One region of the Hyphomicrobium sp. 2TAF46 genome, then DNA from elsewhere that is predicted to be linked to it. Evidence: riboswitches for the same ligand, from Rfam matches in the RefSeq annotation. Region 1 holds a riboswitch; the other holds the start of a gene.
What was found. Region 1 has a riboswitch for cobalamin ahead of AB4Z24_RS15670 (ribonucleoside-diphosphate reductase subunit alpha). Riboswitches for the same ligand answer to the same signal wherever they lie in the genome.

Region 1 (9,454 bases):
CAAGTACTTCGCTGTAGACAGGAAGCAGACGATTGAGAAGGGTGAGCGGCTCAAGATCGGGGCTCTTGGCCTTGCCAAGGGAAAGATAGGTCACGGGTCCGATCAGAACCGGACGCGTATGGATGTCGAGCGCTTTGGCTTCCTTGAATTCATCGATCGGCTTGCGCGAGGCGAGGCGGAATTCCTGCCCCTCGTAAAACTCAGGTACGATGTAGTGATAGTTCGTATCGAACCACTTCGTCATTTCCATTGCGGGCGCGGCGGCCGATCCCCGCGCCATGGCGAAATAGGTATCGAGATCGACGGAGCCAAGAATCTCGGCGGTCTCGGCAACATCAGCCATCATCGCGTAGGCATTCGCGGTGCGTGCCGACGACGCAATCCGCCCGCCGTTCGCAGCGCCGCTAGTGCGATACCGCGGCGGTATGGCACCGACCATCGCGGTGGTGTCGAGGACTTGGTCGTAGAATGAGAAATCGTTCGAGGGAATGACCTCGATGCCGGCGTCCCGTTGCAGACGCCAATGGCGTTCACGTAGCTCTGCTCCGGTCTTGCGGAGCGTCACATAATCGATTTCGCCTTTCCAGTAAGCTTCCGTGGCCTTTTTCAGCTCGCGCTTTAGGCCAATGCGGGGGAAGCCAAGGTTTGCAGATTGAACCATGGGCGTTTGCCTTTCGGGAGATTTAAGGGGAATTATTCGGCGTTCGGTGGTGCTATGGCCAACGGCCGCCCGTTTTCATCGACGGCGACCATCTCGAAGCTGCCGCGCATCGCGACCTTGCGATCTTTCTTGCCGAGCGTTTCGGCGACGACTTCGACACTGACGGTCATCGAGCTGCGTCCAACACGTTCGACGCGAGCGACAAGCTCGACGAGCTGGCCGACCGCGACGGGCATGTGGAAATCGACACGGTCTGATCGCGCCATCACGACGCTGCCGCCGGCCCGGCGCGCGGCGGCGATGGCCGCGGCCTTGCTCATCAGATTGAGAGCCGTGCCCCCGAACAGCGTGCCGTAGTGATTAGCCTGCTCGGGAAACACGATTTCGGCGAAGCGCGTTTCTGCCTGATCGAGGGACATGCTCATTCCTTTGTGGGAGCGTCCGGAACCCTGACGATCGGAACCATCTGATCGCCCCACTGGCCGCGCCCATTGTGAACGCGGTGCGCCCGCATCAACTCGATGGAAGCACCGGCCTCGACGGCTTGATGGATTTGCAGATTGAGCCTGTGGAGCGTGTCGGCAACCTTGCGAATGGCGACGTCGACATCCTGAGTCTTGGGTCCGTTGAAGGGTTCGACCATTTGAATTATGTCCGCTGATTTCAAGGAATTTGCTCCTGTCGCTCTATTCCGCTGCGGGAACCAGCTGTTCGGCGTGAAACTGTGCGGTTTCAGTTGATTCCGACATCGCGGTCGTCGAGGATTTGCCGCCAGTTATGGCAAGCGACACGGCATCGAAATAGCCTGTGCCGACCTCGCGCTGATGGCGCGTTGCCGTGTAGCCATCGGCTTCGCTTGCAAATTCCGCTTGTTGCAGTTCGGAATAGGCGGCCATGCCACGATCGCGATAGCCACGCGCCAATTCGAACATGCCGTGGTTCAGCTGATGGAATCCGGCAAGCGTGACGAACTGGAACTTGTAGCCCATGGCGCCGAGCTCTCTTTGGAACTTGGCGATGGTCGCGGGATCGAGCTTCTTCTGCCAGTTGAAGGATGGCGAGCAATTGTAGGCGAGCTTCTTGCCGGGGAACTTCGCATGTACCGCTTCGGCGAAACGGCGCGCATCGGTTAGGTTCGGCGTAGACGTCTCCCACCACAATAGATCGGCGTAGGGCGCATATGCGAGGCCACGCGCGATGCAGGCGTCGACGCCGTGGCGCAATGTGTAGAAGCCTTCCGGCGTGCGCTCGCCCTTGACGATGAATTCCCGGTCGCGTTCATCGATGTCTGAGGTGATGAGTTTCGCCGATTCCGCGTCGGTGCGGGCGATGATGAGGGTCGCGACGCCCATGACATCAGCGGCGAGCCGGGCTGCGACGAGATTTCGGATGTGCGCGGCGGTCGGGATCAAGACCTTGCCGCCAAGGTGCCCGCACTTTTTTTCCGATGCTAGCTGATCCTCGAAGTGCACGCCGGCGACACCAGCCTCGATGTAAGCCTTCATGATCTCAAAGGCGTTGAGCGGTCCACCGAAACCTGCTTCCGCATCGGCGACAATTGGTGCGAACCAAGTGGCTACGCTTGTCTTGCCTTCCATGTGCTCGATCTGATCGGCGCGCTGAAGTGTCCGATTGATGCGACGCGCCAGCTCCGGCCCGGCGTTCGCCGGGTAAAGGCTTTGATCGGGATACATGGCGCTCGCCGTGTTGGCGTCAGCTGCGACCTGCCATCCGGAAAGGTAAATCGCCTTCAGGCCGGCGCGCACCATCTGCATCGCCTGGTTGCCGGTGACGGCGCCGAGCGCGTGGACGAAAGGCTCGGCATTCAGAAGATGCCAGAGGCGCTTGGCGGCGAGGTCCGCGAGCGTGTGACGGATCGGGACGGAGCCCCGCAGTTTTTTGACGTCGTCAACCGAGTACGGCCGCTCGATGCCATGGAACCGGTCGGGGGCGGCGTCGATCCCGAGTTGAATCATTTCCGACGTCTTCATGGCTTGATCCTCGCTTGCCAAATGATCCGATATTCGCAATATCCGCATTATTGAAACGCGCGAAACGCCTGAATTTGCGGAGATTTGCGAGGGCATGGCTGCGAATTTGCGAATTTTGCGAATGCGGAGGCAGGCATGAGAAAAGCCTTCATGGGTGTCCGCCTGAAACGGCTGCGTGAGGAGCGTGGCTTGACGCAGGTCGCCTTGGCTAGGGCGCTGGAGCTCTCTCCTAGCTATCTCAATCAGCTCGAAAAAAATCAGCGGCCGCTGACGGTTCCGATTCTGCTCAAAATCAACGCCGTGTTCGGCGTCGACGTGCAGCTCTTCTCGGAAGACGAAGAGGCGCGATTGATTGCCGACCTGAAAGAAGTGTTGGCCGATCCGGGGCTTGGCGAGCAGATCGCGTTGACTGAAATTCGCGAGATCGCATCGAACATGCCGGCCATTGGGCGTGCGCTGGTCGCTCTGCACACGCGCGGCCAGCAAGCATCTGAGCGCGCCGATGCGCTCGCATCACGTTTTGGACTTGAGGCGAGCGACATCGAGCCCGCGCCTCTGATGCCCTACGAGCAGGTACGCGATTATTTTTACGCGCACCACAACTACATCGCCGAGTTGGATGAAGCAGCCGAGAAACTGTTTGGGCGTGCGAAGCTCATCGTCGGCGACGTGGCGTCCGGGCTCAAGGACTATCTTCGCGTCAAGCACAGCGTCGATGTCATCGTCGCGCCCGCGACCGATGCGCTCTCGCCGCAACGCCGGTTCCATCGCGCACGGCGAACGCTCGAACTCGCAGCAAATCTCTCTCCCGGACAACAGGCGTTCGAGATGGCGACGCAGCTCGCCTTCATCGAGATGGGGGAGGTTCTCGACGCGCTCGCCGAGGATGCTGCGTCGGGCAGCGAAGAGACTTCGCGCCTGGCGCGCATCGGTCTCGCCAACCACTTTGCCGGCGCGCTTTTGATGCCCTACAAGCCATTTCTCGAAGCAGCGGAAGCGATACGATACGATATCGATCTACTGGGACAGCGGTTCGGTGTCGGCTTTGAAACGGTCTGCCACCGCCTGAGTACCTTGCAGCGTCCGGACGCGCGCGGCGTTCCTTTCTTTTTCGTTCGCGTCGATCGTGCCGGAAACATTTCAAAACGGCAGTCGGCCACGGATTTCCACTTCTCGCGCGTCGGCGGTTCTTGCCCGCTGTGGAACGTCTATGAGGCGTTCTCAACGCCGGGCCGCATTCTGACCCAGCTCGCGCGAATGCCCGACGGGCGGACCTATCTTTGGATTGCTCGCACCGTTTCGCGCGGGCACGGCGGCTACGGGGCCCCGGTTAAGACCTTTGCGATCGGTCTTGGCTGTGACTTGAGCCACGCAGGCCGCCTTGTTTATGCGAAGGGACTCGACCTTTCTGACGCTGAGGCGGCAGTTCCAATTGGTGCTGGCTGCAAGGTGTGCGAGCGGCCGAATTGTCCGCAGCGCGCGTTCCCTCCGATCGGGCGCCGAACTGCCGTCGATGAGAACGAGCGCCGTTTCACGCCCTATCCCGTTATCTAATTCCTGCCAGTCGAGAGATTGCGATGCTTTCAGCGACGACCGATATCAGCGACCGTTTCGGCGACGAGGCACGCGTATTAAGTCCTGATCTTCTCGATTTCGGCGGCAGAACGCGCTTTCGCGGTTTCGCCGTCACGATCAAATGCTTTGAAGACAACTCGCGCATCAAGGAAACGCTCGCAACTCCTGGTCACGGCAAGGTTCTCGTCGTCGATGGTGGCGCGAGCAACCGTTGCGCGCTGCTGGGAGACATGATCGCAAGAGACGCGGTCGCAAATGGCTGGGAAGGCGTCGTCATCAGTGGGTGCGTACGCGATATCGCCGCGCTGAAGACGCTGGATATCGCAATCAAAGCGCTCGGGGCGACGCCGCGCCGTTCGACCCGCCGTGGTGAAGGCACGCGCGATATTCCAATAACCATCGCGGGTACGGCGATAAACGCTGGCGACATCGTCATTGGCGACGAGGATGGTGTCGTCATCCTGACGTCTGAGCAAGGCAAAGAACTGACCGCGTAGTAAGCGTGTGCTCTTCTTCTGTTTGCCGATTTACCGGGCCGGCTTCGCAAATCTTCGCATTTTCAGCGCTTTCGTAAATCGTCGCCGTCGCTTGTACTTCGTGAAACGCATACGCCCCCGGCGGTTGCGGCTGGCAATTTTGCCCAACGTCACGACAGCTCATGGAGAACATCGATGGCTTCTGATCTCGCGAATCTTGAACGACCGGCTCAGAAAAAATCGGTTGCACTCTCGGGTATAGTTGCCGGCTCGACCGCCGTATCCTCGGTTATTCCCGGTGGTGATCATCTCAGGTACCGCGGCTATGACGTTCGCGACCTGGCGCTGGGGTGCTCGTTCGAAGAAGTTGCGCATCTCCTCGTTCATGGCACGCTGCCATCTGCGGAAGAGCTCGCGACGTATCAAAGGAAGTTGCGTTCGCAGCGCAATCTTCCGCTCGCGGTGCGTCGCGCGCTCGAAGCTCTGCCAGCCGCGGCGCACCCGATGGACGTCTTGCGCACGGGCGTATCAGCGCTTGGATGCGTCTTTGCGGAAGCGCCAGATCATAAGGCCGAGAACGCGCGCGCGATTGCGGATCGCTTGATCGCATCGGCGCCTTCGATGTTGCTCTACTGGTATCATTTCTCGGGCAGCGGGCGCAGCATCGACGTCGAGACGGACGACGACACCGTTGCCGGACATTTCCTCACGCTCTTGCACGGACGGGAGTCGCACCACCATCAAGTCCGCGCGTTACAGGCTTCACTGGTGCTTTACGGCGAGCATGAGTTCAACGCATCGACGTTCACCGCGCGCTCGATTGCTGCGACGGGTTCCGATTTCTATTCCGCAATCACCGGCGCTATTGGTGCGCTGCGTGGCACCAAGCACGGCGGTGCCAATCAGGCCGCATACGAGGTTATCGTGCGCTATCGGACGGCGGATGAAGCTGAGGTCGATGTGCGCAACCGCGTGGCCAATAAGCAGGTCGTGATGGGGTTCGGCCATCCGGTTTACCGGATTTCGGATCCGCGCACCGAAGTTCTGCGTACGTTGGCGAATGAGCTGGCCGATCGCTCGAACGATCACAAGGTGATGTCCATCGCCGAACGGATTGAGGTCGTCATGGCGGACTCCAAGAACATGTTTGCCAATGTCGATTGGTACAGCGCCGTGCTTTACGATCTTCTCGGCATCCCGGCTTCGATGTTCACGCCGATTTTCGCAATGGCTCGTATTGCCGGTTGGAGCGCTCACATCATCGAACAACGGGAGGACAACAAGATCATTCGTCCGACTGCCAACTACGTCGGCCCGGAAAGCCGAGCCTTCGTCGCGCTTTCCGAGCGTGGAATGCCTTCCCGCTGGCGCGCCGCGTGAGTGCGCGACGTCTTGCCCTTGGAGAAACGCAACAAGACCTGGGGTAACTTTAAAATCCGCGGCACCACATATTGCGTATGGTCAGTGGAATCTGTCTTAATGAGGACATCATAGGTCGCTGGACTTCAACATTCAGCGCTAAGAGGGAACCCGGTGAGCGTCGCTTTTCCAGCGGTGCAATCCCGGGACTGCCCCCGCAACTGTGAGCGGCGAGTTCCTGTCGGACAAAGGTCACTGATGCTCTGCGCATCGGGAAGGCCAGACAGAGAACAACGACCCGCGAGTCAGGAGACCTGCCTGTGATGGTGTTTTCACGTCCTCGGGCGGGGTGTCCTGATGGATTGGTTCATCCCGCCATCGCGCGTGGATGAATGCGCGTACCATGCGGCCCAAGCCCCCTATTATTCAGGGGTTTGCCGATGTCTATCGTAATCGAAGCACGAAGCTCTCAATCCAACCACGTTTCGGGTATCGGCGCACCGAAGGCCTCTACGGAACAGATGTTCCAGGTCATCCGGCGCAACGGCGGCGTGACTCCATTCGACGCTCGCAAGATCACCGTAGCGCTCACCAAGGCATTCCTTGCCGTAGAAGGCGGCCGCGCGGCGGCGTCAAGGCGCGTTCACGAGACCGTCGAGGGATTGACCGAGCAGATCGTTGCGGCGCTGACGCGCCGCGGGGCTCAGGGCCGCACGTTCCATATCGAAGAGATCCAGGATCAGGTCGAGCTTGCGCTGATGCGCAGCGAGAACCACAAGGTTGCGCGCGCCTACGTCCTTTATCGTGAAGAGCGCGCACGCGAGCGTGCTGCGGCCGTGGAAGTCTCGAAGGCGGAATCTGTTCCGTCGATCAACGTCAAGACGCGGGATGGATGTCTTTCTCCACTCAACGAAGACCGGTTGCGTCTGCTGATCGCCGAAGCCTGCGAAGACTTGCAGGATGTATCGGCGGAAGCTGTGCTTTCCGAGACCCAACGCAATCTCTACGACGGCATAACGGTCGATGAGTTGGCGGAAGCGCCTGTGCTTGCCGCACGGACGCTCATTGAAACGGAGCCGAACTATACCTTCGTCGCGGCGCGATTGCTGATGGATCGTTTGCGCAGCGAAGCGCTGTCGTTCGTGACCGGCCGTGAAGAGTCGGCGCGTCAATCGGAAATGGCGGCGCGTTACCCCGAGTACTTCGCGGCGTTCGTCGCGAAAGGCATCGCCGCCGAGCTGCTCGATCCGGAACTGGCGCGCTTTGATCTGGTGCGTCTCGGACGCGCGCTGAAGCCCGAGCGCGACGGCATCTTCCAGTACCTTGGTCTGCAGACGCTTTACGATCGCTATTTCCTGCAGACGCACGGTATCCGCTTCGAGCTGCCGCAAGCCTTCTTCATGCGTGTCGCCATGGGTCTTGCGGTGCGTGAGATCGACCGCGAGGAGAAGGCTATTGCCTTCTATGATCTCATATCTTCGTTCGACTTCATGTGCTCCACGCCGACGCTTTTCAATTCCGGAACCCCGCGTCCGCAATTGTCTTCGTGTTTCCTGACGACGGTGCCGGACGATCTCGATGGCATCTTCAAGTCGATCAAGGACAATGCGCTTCTCGCCAAATACTCCGGCGGTCTCGGCAACGACTGGACGCGGGTGCGAGGTCTTGGTGCGCACATCAAGGGTACGAACGGAGAAAGCCAGGGCGTCGTGCCGTTCCTGAAAGTCGCCAACGATACCGCGATCGCGGTCAATCAGGGCGGCAAGCGCAAAGGTGCGGTCTGCGCCTATCTCGAAACTTGGCACATCGACATCGAAGAGTTTTTGGATCTCCGGAAGAATACCGGCGACGACCGCAGGCGCACGCATGATATGAATACGGCGCACTGGATCCCTGATCTTTTCATGAAGCGCGTCGCAGAAGACGGAGCCTGGACGCTTTTCTCTCCGGATGAAGTTCCGGATCTTCACGATCTCTACGGCACGGCGTTCGCGGCGCGTTACGAAGAGTATGAGAAGAAAGCCGAGCGCATGGAGATGAAGATCGCGCGGCGCGTCCGCGCGGTCGATCTCTGGCGGAGGATGCTGACCATGCTCTTCGAGACCGGTCATCCGTGGATCACGTTCAAGGACCCATGCAACCTGCGCTCGCCTCAGCAGCATTGCGGCGTCGTGCACTCGTCGAATCTTTGCACGGAAATTACGCTTAACACCTCAAACGACGAGGTTGCAGTCTGCAACCTGGGTTCGATCAATCTCTCCGCCCATGTAACGCCGCAAGGTCTCGATCACGAGAAACTTGCGCGCACCGTCAAGACGGCGATGCGCATGCTCGACAATGTCATTGACATCAATTTCTACACGATCCCGGAAGCGCGGCGCTCGAACCTTCGTCATCGTCCGGTTGGTCTCGGGCTCATGGGGTTCCAGGATGCGCTGCATGCGCTTCGCATTCCCTATGGCTCGGATGATGCCGTAGCCTTTGCCGATAGCAGTATGGAGGCGATCAGCTATAACGCCATTTCGGCGTCGGTTGATCTCGCAGCGGAACGCGGCCGTTATCCGTCGTTCGAAGGGTCTCTGTGGAGCAAGGCCATCCTTCCGATCGATTCCATCGACCTTCTTGGCGACGCGCGCGGTGCAGATCTTCGGCTCGACACGTCCGCCACACGGGACTGGGCCACACTTCGCGATCGCGTGCGGACGACCGGAATGCGCAATTCGAACGTCATGGCCATTGCACCCACCGCGACGATCTCGAACATCTGCGGCGTGGCGCAGTCGATCGAACCGACGTTCCGCAATCTTTACGTCAAATCCAACATGTCGGGCGACTTTACAGTCGTGAATGCGTTCCTGGTTCGCGATCTCAAGGCGCGCGGTCTTTGGGACGAGGTGATGGTGTCGGACCTCAAGTACTTCGACGGTTCGCTCGGCACGATCGACCGCGTCCCGGATGATCTCAAAGAGCTTTATGCCACCGCGTTCGAAGTCGATGCCCATTGGCTGGTTGATGCAGCAGCACGCCGGCAAAAATGGATCGACCAGGGTCAGTCGCTCAATCTTTACATCGCGGCGCCCAATGGCCGAAAGCTCGATACGCTTTATCGCCTCGCATGGGAGCGCGGCCTCAAGACGACCTATTATCTGCGAGCCCAATCGGCGACTCACGTTGAGAAATCGACGCTCAAACGCACCGACGGCAAGCTCAATGCGGTCGCGAACCCTGTTTTGCTTGCGTCGCCAGCCGAGGGCAAAGCCTGCTCGATCGACGATCCGACTTGCGAAGCCTGCCAGTAAGAAAATTTTAGAAACGGAGACATTCCATGCTCGACTGGTCAGAGCCAGCCGCCCCTTCGCCGTTGGCCCGCAAACCTGCGCCGATCCTCAACC
Region 2 (9,454 bases), on a different contig from region 1:
ATCGCACGGCATTTCCGGCGCGCGTGCCAGCGTCGCCACATCGATCTCCTCGTCCGGCCGTCCGACGGCTCGAGCGAAGACGACAATCGTTTCAGGCGGCAGCACCGCACTCAGAATTTCGAACGCCTTCCTGATCTGCTGCGGACGCGCCTTCGAAGCAGGGTTGTAGAGCGCGATGACGAAGTCAGCCTCGGCGGCGAGCCGCAAGCGCTTCTCGATCGTCGTCCAAGACTTCAAATTATCGGAAAGCGAAATGGCGCAAAAGTCATGCCCCAACGGAGCACCGATGCGTGCCGCCGCCGCAAGCATCGCCGTCACCCCCGGCTCGACCCGAATGTCGACATCCTCCACCGACGCCGGATTGCTCTCGACGGCCTCGTACACCGCCGCCGCCATCGCGAAGACGCCCGGATCTCCGCCCGAGACGACAACAACGCGGCTCCCGCCGGCCGCGAGTGCCAGCGCGCGCTCGGCTCTCGCCAGTTCTTCGCGATTGTCAGACGCTTCAAGAACCTGCCCCGGCCGCGCTGTGATCCGGTTCACATAGGGCGTATAGCCGAGGATGATATCCGCAGCCGCGACGGCCTCCGTAGCAGCCGGCGTAACCCAGCCTTCCGGCCCTGGTCCGAGACCGGCGATGACCAGTTGCCCCTTCATGCGATGCGCCGTCCACGTCCACCCGGCAGCAGCACGATCGAGAAATAGGGAACCGCGCAATCGCCGAGGTCGGCCAGCGGCACAATCCGTTCGCCAGGCATCGTTCCCCGCTCGACATAAATGGCATCTTGAAAGCGCCCCGCATCTTTCAGCGCTTCTTTGATCTTTTGCAGGTTGTGGCCGACCTTCATGATGACGGCCGCGTCGGCGCCCTCGAGATGTTTCGCAAGAACCGCGCGATCGAGCGTGCCTGGCAGCACCGCCAATATGTCATCGCCATAGGTGATCGGCGCCCGTGCCGCCGTCCAGCATCCGGACATGCCCGTGATGCCCGGTATGACCGTGACCGGATAGGCCGACTTGATGCGATCGTACATGTGCAGAAATGATCCGTAGAAGAACGGATCGCCTTCGCAGAGAAGCGCCACGTCGCGACCCTCACCGAGATGCCCCGCGATCGCCTCCGCACACTCCGCGTAAAACTCGCGGATTGCCGAAACATAACCGTCTTCACGAAAATCGATCTCGGTCGTCACCGGATAATCGAACGCTGCCTCGATGACGGCTCCGGAAATGTACGCGTTCGCAATCGTGCGCGCGTGCCCCGGCCGGCCGCTCTTGCGAAAATGCGCGACGACCGGCGCTGCGCCAAGCACGCGCACCGCCTTCAGCGTCATGAGCTCCGGATCTCCCGGCCCAAGACCGACACCGAACAGCGTCCCGGACTTCACTTCGTTCATTCGGCCTCGCTCGCAAGCGCGTTGACGGCTGCTGCGGCCATGGCACTGCCACCCTTGCGGCCGCGCACGATCGCAAATGGAACGCGCCCATCGGCGGCTAGCGCCTCTTTCGATTCAATTGCGCCGACGAAGCCGACCGGCATTCCGATAACGGCCGCCGGCTTCGGCGCTCCCGCGTCCAATAGCTCGATAAGACGGAAGAGAGCCGTCGGCGCATTGCCGACGACGACGACGGAACCGGCCAGATGCGGCTTCCAGAGTTCCATCGCAGCCGCCGTCCGCGTATTGCCGATCTCGGCGGCAATTTCCGGCACCCTCGGATCGCGAAGCGTGCAGATGACCGGATTCTTTGCCGAGAGACGCGCCCGCGTGATTCCGTCCGCGACCATCATCGAGTCACAGAGGATCGGCGCACCCGCCGCCAAGGCCGACGCGGCGCTCTGCGCAAATGACGGCGACATGATAATATCGCGCGCGATCTCGACCATGCCGCACGCATGGATGATCCGCACGGCCACACGTTCTTCCTCCGGCGAAAACCGCGCGAGCTCCGCCTCGGCGCGAATGATCGCAAAGGAACGCGCGTAAATCGCCGCGCCGTCCCGGATGTAGTCTTGAACCGTCATGATGCGGAGTCCAAAATGAAGCGTGAAACGGCGTTGCCGATATCATCCGCTTCGACGTTTGCCAACGCCGCCGGATCGCCCGGAACGCCGTTGCGAATGAGATCGTAGCGTCCCGCGCGCGCGATAAGCGTGAAATCTGCAGCAGACTGCCGGGCGCACCCTTTTTCGCAGCCGGAAATGTGAACCGAATAGCCGCTCAACGAGCCGTTCAGAGCGCCAACCAACCGCCGCGCATCGCCACGCGTGTCGGTGGTAGCGTTGCCGCATCCCGGCGAACCAGGGCATACGTCCATCTGCAGCCGGGCATCTTCGGGGACGACGATTAAACCGATATCATCGGCCGCCTCCAGAATCAGTTCGGCACTCGGACGCTCCGCCACCGGAAAAACGAGAATGCGCTGCGGACTTGTAAATACGTCCTTGAGCTTCGCCGCCTCCGCGGATTGGCAGAGCCGCCCGAGCTGATCGGCCGTAATTCGTCCGAACGGCAACCCGATGCCAACTCCGAACACGCAATCCGCGCGCGAAAGCATTCCGGCAGACTCCGAACCGATCGCCGCCTCCTCCGATCGTGAAGATGCCTGCAATCCCGCCAGTTCGAAAATGCGCCCGGCGCCAGAGCGTGCAACAGCATCCTTCATTCTCCGCAGTGCGGGATCTTTCGCCGCAAGATCCAAGAACACCAGCGCCAGCCGCCGCACGGCATCGATCACGTCACCTTCCGCGACCGCGCACCGGAGATCGGCCGCACCATCGAGGCAAATGTCAAAGCCTTCAGCCGTCACCGCGATCATGATGTCGGCTGGCCGGCCCGCAACCACCGGCTCGGAGCTTCCCGAAAAACTAAAGCCGAATTTTCCTGGAAGGACCCAAAGCCGCGCATCGTCAGCGAGCACGTCTTCAAAGCGTGCAGCGACATCGCGCACATTTTGATGCTCCGGATCGATGCCGCTCAACGGATCGACAACGACATTGCGCACGGTCTCGACGGCCGCCGAACGATCGATCAAGTCCGCCGCACGGAGCGCAGTAATCGCATCATCGTAGCTATCGTCCGATACGCCGCGCAATTGCAGATTGCCGCGATTGGTAAGATCGATCTCGCCCGAACCGAAGCGCGCCGCCGCATCCGCAATTGCCGCCAGAGCGGAAATTGAGAACGCCCCCGCACGCGGTTTGATGCGCACGATCAGCCCGTCGCCCGAACGCATCGGCCGAAGCGCGCCGGGACACCATCCCTTTATCAAGTGAGCGGGCGCGGTCATTCGGCGGCCTCGCGCGGCTTGCCTGTTCCAGCTTGCAAATCGTTACGGCGCGGTTTCCAAAGCCCCCGCGAAATCGCCTCTGCGAAACGCCGGCGCATCGCTTCCATCGCCGCCGGATTTTCGCGTTCGATGAATGCCGCGACGGCAGGATCGCCGAGATACGCGTTGTAGAGACGCTCGAAGCCGCCGTTATCGACTGCCGATGCCGTCGCCGCGAACGCGAACGCCGCGTCGACGCTTTGCGCCATCTCCGCAGCTCCGCGATAGCCGTGCCGCATCTGCCCTTCGATCCAGCGCGAATTGGCGGCGCGACCATGAATGACGCGTGCGCATTCTTCTTGCAGCGTCCGTACGCGCGGCGTTTCCGGCGCGGCCGTATCGCCGTGATAGAGCGCAACGCCGCTGTTGCCGACGGCAGCAGCCGCAGCAGCGAACCCGCCTTCGTGAGCCGCGAAATCGCCTCCCGTCAGCAGATCGATCTCGCTGTGATCCTGCACGTGAACGAACGCGTCCGCGGCCTTCACGCGATCTTTGAAATCTTCTCCCGCGTCGGAACCCGAAGTATCATTGCGATAGCTGTGCGCCGAACTCTCGAGGTAAGCCCCGCCGAGGTCCTCGCGCTTCGACCAGTCGCCGCGGTCGATGTGCTGCATGACGCCCGAACCGTAGCTGCCATCGGCCGGACCGAAGATACGATCGATCCTCCCGTTTCCGTCCTCCGCCGCACGCAACGGATTATCGGCCTCCTCCTCTGACAAACCCGCAACGAGAGAAACGGCGCTGTCGAAGAGCGCGAGCTGCGCACCGAACATGTCGCGAAAAAGCCCGGAAATGCGCAACGTTACATCGACGCGCGGGCGACCGAGTTCCGCCAGTGCTTCTGTTTCGATCCCCGTAACGCGATAGGACCGATGATCCCACACGGGCCGGACGCCGAGCAAAGCCAGCGCCGTCGCAAGCTCTTCCCCGCCCGTGCGCAGCGTCGCGCTGCCCCAAAGGTCGAGCACGATCGCGCGTGGCCAATCGCCGTGATCGCCGACATACCGATCGAGAATAGCCTTGGCGGCGCGCCTGCCGTTCGCCCATGCGGTCGGCGTCGGCACGCTACGCGGATCGACGCTATAAAGATTGCGACCGGTAGGCAGAACATCGGATCGCCCGCGGCTCGGCGCGCCCGCCGGTCCCGGCTCGATGAACTTTCCGTCCAGCGCACGGACGATCGCATCGAGTTCGGTATCATCGATCACATGCAGGCCGTCTCGGATCGCCAGTTCTTTCACATCGCAGAGAAACGCGTCGATCCGCATCAGCGCATCGCTTGGAGACATGCCGGCTTCGAGACCACAGCGCTCCGCGATCCCGGCGCGAAAAGCCGCATCGACGATCTGTCCCGACAAAGCCTTTCGCCGCCGGGGATCTAAACCATCAGCGGACGAGAATTCATCGACGAGCTGTTCGAGATCACTTAACGGGCCGGAAAGTCCGGCTTCGACCATTGGCGGCGGACGATGCCCGAGCGTCACGGCGGCAAGCCTGCGCTTGGCCTGCGCGGCTTCGCCCGGATCGTTGACGATGAACGGATAGATCATCGGCACTGGCCCGAGCAACGCTCGCGGCGCGCAGGCGTCGCTTCCCGCGATCGCCTTGCCCGGCAGCCATTCGAGCGTGCCGTGCGCCCCGAGATGGATCAGCGCATCGATCTTCGCAACGTGTCTGAGCCAGAGATAGAACGCGACATAGCTATGGCGCGGCGGCGTCGATGGATCGTGATATTGCGCTTTCCGGTCCTGAACCTGCCCGCGCTCCGGCTGCAGTCCGATCAGGAAATTTCCGAACTCCGCAGCACGGAACGAAAACGCACCGTCGACGGCAAAGCTGTCGGCTTCCGGTTCGCCCCAAGCCGCCGTCACACTGTCGCGAAAAGCCTCCGGGAGCTGAGCGAAGGCAGCACGATATTCTTCGACCGACCAACGCATCTGCTGCGCATCGGAGCCAAGCCGCCGAACAAGATCTTTCCCTTCCGCCGGCGCGCCGGAAATCGCGTAGTCTTCGTCGCGCAACCCCGCTGCGATCTTGCAGGCGCTGGCGAGCCCGTCGAGCCCAACGGCGTGCGCGATCTGATCGGGCCGCCCAGGATAGGTCGAGAGCAGCAACGCCACGCGGCGCGTATTCCGAGGCGACGTTTTCAATCGCGCCCAACCAGCGGCAAGATCCGCGACGTGTTCAACACCCGTCCCGTAAGACGCATGCCGGAAGAGCGACATCCCCAAATCGCTGCCGAGATCGTCCTCTTCCTTGAACGAAACGACGCCCGAAAAAAGCCGGCCGTCGAGTTCCGGCAGAACGACGTGCATTGCGAGATCGGATGCGCCGAGCCCGCGCTGCGAATTTTCCCACGCCGCCCGCGACGCATTCGCGAGCGCCACTTGCAGAACCGGACAATCGCACCGGCCGAGCGGAGATCCCTCAGCTCCATCGCGCGCTGCGAACGCCGTTGCGTTAATGACGATGCTCGGGCGCACTCGGGAGAGTTCGTTGCCGAGCCACGCCGCCGCCTCGGGCGCCTTGAGACTCGGCACATAGAGGGCCGTCGTTGCGAGGCCGCGATGATCGAGAGCATCGATCAGCGCGTCGATCGGCGCAACGTCACCGGCAAGCAAATGCGAGCGATAGAAGACGACAGCCGCCGTTCCAATGTCGGCCGTCCCCAGCGCGCTTTCCCGATAGATGCCGAAGCTCGGAATGATGGACGGCGTCGGAATGTTCGCGCGACTATGCTCAGCCCGGGACAACACCCCCTGCAGCGCCGCCCGCGTGTTCTCGACGCCGCCTTGATCGAGAAGGGCGCCGAGCCGCGTCAGATCCTCGGCATCGATGGTGGAAAGCGCGGCAAGCCGTATGTCGGGGCGACCGTCGCCCGGCACGATGGCCAAGGCAATTCCGAGGTCGCGGCAGCGCTTCCCGAATTGCTCGCCGCCATAGCGCCAATAATCGAGGCCGCCGAGCAACCTGATGAGCACGGCCTTCGTACCGGCAAGCGTTGTGTCGGCGAAAAGATCGACCGACATCGGATGCCTGAGCGCATTGAGATTGGCGACGCGGAGGCTCGGCCGCGCATCGGCGGCAACCGAACGAAACGCCGCCGCCGCCATCGCCAGGTCGGAATCCGAAAACGAAAGAAACACGATATCGGCGGGCGCAAGTCCGAGATCCTGAGGCACGGCGGCCTCATCGAGATCCCGGCTCTCGCGAACGACGATATGCATTAGGCCGCGCCTGTCAGAGTCCTGGTGATGCCTTCACGGTCGAGCCCCTTCTGGCCGATGACGACGAGCTTTCCAAGTCGTGGCTCATCGTCCCGCCAAGCGCGCTCGTACCGCGTATCCACGCGTTCGCCGACGCCCTGCAATAGGAGCCGCATTGGCTTGCCGTCGATCGCCGCAAAGCCTTTGATGCGTAGCACGTCGTGGGCATTGGCAATGGCCTTGGCGCGCGACGCGAGATCGGCGGGCGACGCCAGCGGCGGAACGTCGACAATGAACGTCTCGAAATCGTCGTGGTCGTGGTCCGGCTCGTTGTCATGATGCGAGGGACGGGCGGCCAGATCGTTCTCGGCAGCCGCCGAAAGACCAAGCAACACGCTCGCAGGAACGCGGCCCTCGCGCGTCGCGACGATCTTGATGGCGCGCGGAACGCCGGCTCGGATCTCTTCCGTGATCTGATCCGCCTCTTCAGCCGACAAGAGATCGGTCTTGTTCAAGACAACGAGATCGGCACAGAGAAGCTGATCCTCGTAGACTTCCTCCAGCGGATTTTCGTGATCGACGGACGGGTCGGCCGCGCGTTGCGCCGCGACCTTCACCGGATCGTCTGCGAACCGTCCGGCCTTCACCGCCGGCCCGTCAACGACGGTGACGACGCCGTCGACCGTCACGCGATTGCGTATGTCCGGCCACTCGAAAGCTTTGACCAGCGGCTTGGGGAGTGCGAGCCCCGACGTCTCGACGATGATGTGCTCGGGCGGCGGATTTCGCGATAGCAGCGCCTCGAGCGTCGGCACGAAATCGTCGGCAACGGTGCAGCAGAGGCAGCCGTTCGTCAGCTCGACGATGTTTTCCTCAGGGCAATTCGCGATGCCGCACGAACGAAGAATAGCGCCGTCGACGCCGACGTCGCCGAATTCGTTGACGATCAACGCTAAGCGGCGGCCCTCGGCGTTCTCGATTGCGTGGCGCACGAGCGTCGTCTTACCAGCGCCGAGAAAACCCGTGACGATTGTGACAGGGACCTTGCGGACGCTCATTGGCAGAACTCCGAGGTTCCGTGGACATGAGGCGCATGTTGGATTGGTGCGCAATGATGTGCGCGAAGGATGCTGAAGTGCATGTTAACCTTTCTCGCCCCACCGGCGACGGCTGGAAAAACGATCTGAGACGGCAGGTCTCCTGGCTCACGGGTCTCAGCGTCTGACGACCTTCCCGGACATCGTCCAGTGGCCATATCGCCAGCGCTCACCGCTAACAGTTGCGGGGGCAGCTGCGGAGTTGATACCGCATTCCCTTTGAACCCTCTTGCGAGGGACCGTCCTCACCATCGATAAGTGAGCGCCTATGCTTCGTCAATCGCCGAAAACGCCCCGAAAGTAGCCCATGCCGACGCCACCCCTGCCACAGTTGACATTGGTTCTCGGTGGGGCGCGCTCGGGCAAAAGCCTGTACGCCGAACGCCTTGTGACAAGCCTGCCCGGACCCTGGGCCTACATTGCCACGGCCGAAGCTTTCGACGGCGAGATGAATGAGCGGATCAAACAGCATAAAAGCCGCCGAAGCACCGGCTGGGTTCAGCACGAAACGCCGCTCGATATCGCCGGCACTTTGGCAAACCGGACGTCCGAGCTGCCGTCGCTCGTCGACTGCTTGACCTTGTGGGTTTCGAATTTGATGCACGCGGAACATTCGGTTCCGGATGCGACCGAAGAATTGATCAAAGCTCTTTCGAAGCGCATTGCGCCCTGCGTCATCGTTTCGAACGAAGTCGGTCTCGGCATCGTGCCGGAGAATGCTCTGGCGCGTGCCTTCCGCGACGAGGCCGGACGTCTCAACCAGAAAATCGCAGCCGTCGCGGACAAGGTCGTCTTTGTCGCCGCGGGCCTGCCTCTAAATTTGAAAGGCTGAAGCAACGTGACCAGCGAACCGACGGACAGCGAAGCCGAACGCCACCGGGCAAAGATGGCGAAGCGCAAAGCCGTGCAAGATGCCGAGGTCGCCTCCAAGGCGATCGAGAAGGGTGTTCTCCTCGTTCACACTGGTCCCGGCAAAGGCAAGTCGACGGCCGCCTTTGGCTTAGTCTTGCGCGCGCTCGGACACGGCTGGCGCGTCGGCGTCGTGCAGTTCATCAAAGGCGCATGGACGACCGGGGAACGCGATGCGCTTAGCAAGTTCGGCGATCAGGTTTCCTGGCACACGATGGGCGAAGGCTTCACCTGGGAAACCCAGGACAAGGCGCGCGACATTGCGGCGGCCGAGCGCGCCTGGACGAAAGCGAAAGAGTTGATGGCGGATCCGTCCATCCGCCTTCTCATCCTCGACGAAATCAACATCGCGCTTCGCTACGACTACCTTCCGCTCGACGAGGTCATCGAAACGCTACGTGCCCGCCGACCCGATCTCCACATCGTCGCGACGGGCCGCAACGCCAAGCCGGAACTGATCGCGCTCGCCGACGGCGTGACCGAAATGGCCGCCGTGAAGCATCACTTCGCGGCCGGCATCAAAGCGCAGGAAGGCATCGAGTTCTAATGCCAGCGCGCGCCCTGATGTTTTCAGGTACCGGCTCGGACGTCGGTAAATCGCTGATGGTGGCTGGCCTCTGCCGTCTCCTCGCGAACCGCGGCATTCCCGTCGTGCCGTTCAAGCCGCAGAACATGTCGAACAATGCCGCGGTGACGGCCGATGGCGGCGAGATAGGCCGCGCGCAGGCACTCCAGGCGCGCGCGGCCCGCGTCGCGCCATCGGTTCACATGAACCCCGTTCTTCTGAAACCCGAAAGCGAGACAGGCGCCCAGATCGTCGTACAGGGCAGAATGATCGGATCCGCCAAAGCCCGCGAGTTTCAAACCAAAAAACGCGAGCTTCTCCCGGCGGTCCTCGAAAGCTTCGAACACCTG

Region 2: it holds a riboswitch for cobalamin, as region 1 does, so the genes downstream of both, cobW (cobalamin biosynthesis protein CobW) here and AB4Z24_RS15670 (ribonucleoside-diphosphate reductase subunit alpha) in region 1, are expected to answer to the same signal.

What each region holds. Positions count from the first base shown of each region.
Region 1 covers NZ_JBFRFO010000007.1:145,830-155,283, reverse strand. Annotated here, with positions in the region: gene metE (5-methyltetrahydropteroyltriglutamate--homocysteine S-methyltransferase) at 1-661, opposite strand, end outside; gene AB4Z24_RS15700 (acyl-CoA thioesterase) at 694-1,080, opposite strand; gene AB4Z24_RS15695 (hypothetical protein) at 1,083-1,328, opposite strand; gene aceA (isocitrate lyase) at 1,348-2,637, opposite strand; gene AB4Z24_RS15685 (short-chain fatty acyl-CoA regulator family protein) at 2,788-4,206, shown strand; gene rraA (ribonuclease E activity regulator RraA) at 4,230-4,724, shown strand; gene prpC (bifunctional 2-methylcitrate synthase/citrate synthase) at 4,899-6,083, shown strand; cobalamin riboswitch at 6,179-6,398, shown strand; gene AB4Z24_RS15670 (ribonucleoside-diphosphate reductase subunit alpha) at 6,503-9,361, shown strand; gene AB4Z24_RS15665 (ribonucleotide-diphosphate reductase subunit beta) at 9,388-9,454, shown strand, end outside.
Region 2 covers NZ_JBFRFO010000002.1:442,468-451,921, forward strand. Annotated here, with positions in the region: gene cobJ (precorrin-3B C(17)-methyltransferase) at 1-657, opposite strand, end outside; gene AB4Z24_RS05980 (precorrin-2 C(20)-methyltransferase) at 654-1,397, opposite strand; gene AB4Z24_RS05985 (precorrin-8X methylmutase) at 1,394-2,023, opposite strand; gene cobG (precorrin-3B synthase) at 2,020-3,288, opposite strand; gene cobN (cobaltochelatase subunit CobN) at 3,285-6,554, opposite strand; gene cobW (cobalamin biosynthesis protein CobW) at 6,554-7,591, opposite strand; cobalamin riboswitch at 7,707-7,889, opposite strand; gene cobU (bifunctional adenosylcobinamide kinase/adenosylcobinamide-phosphate guanylyltransferase) at 7,938-8,462, shown strand; gene cobO (cob(I)yrinic acid a,c-diamide adenosyltransferase) at 8,469-9,086, shown strand; gene AB4Z24_RS06015 (cobyric acid synthase) at 9,086-9,454, shown strand, end outside.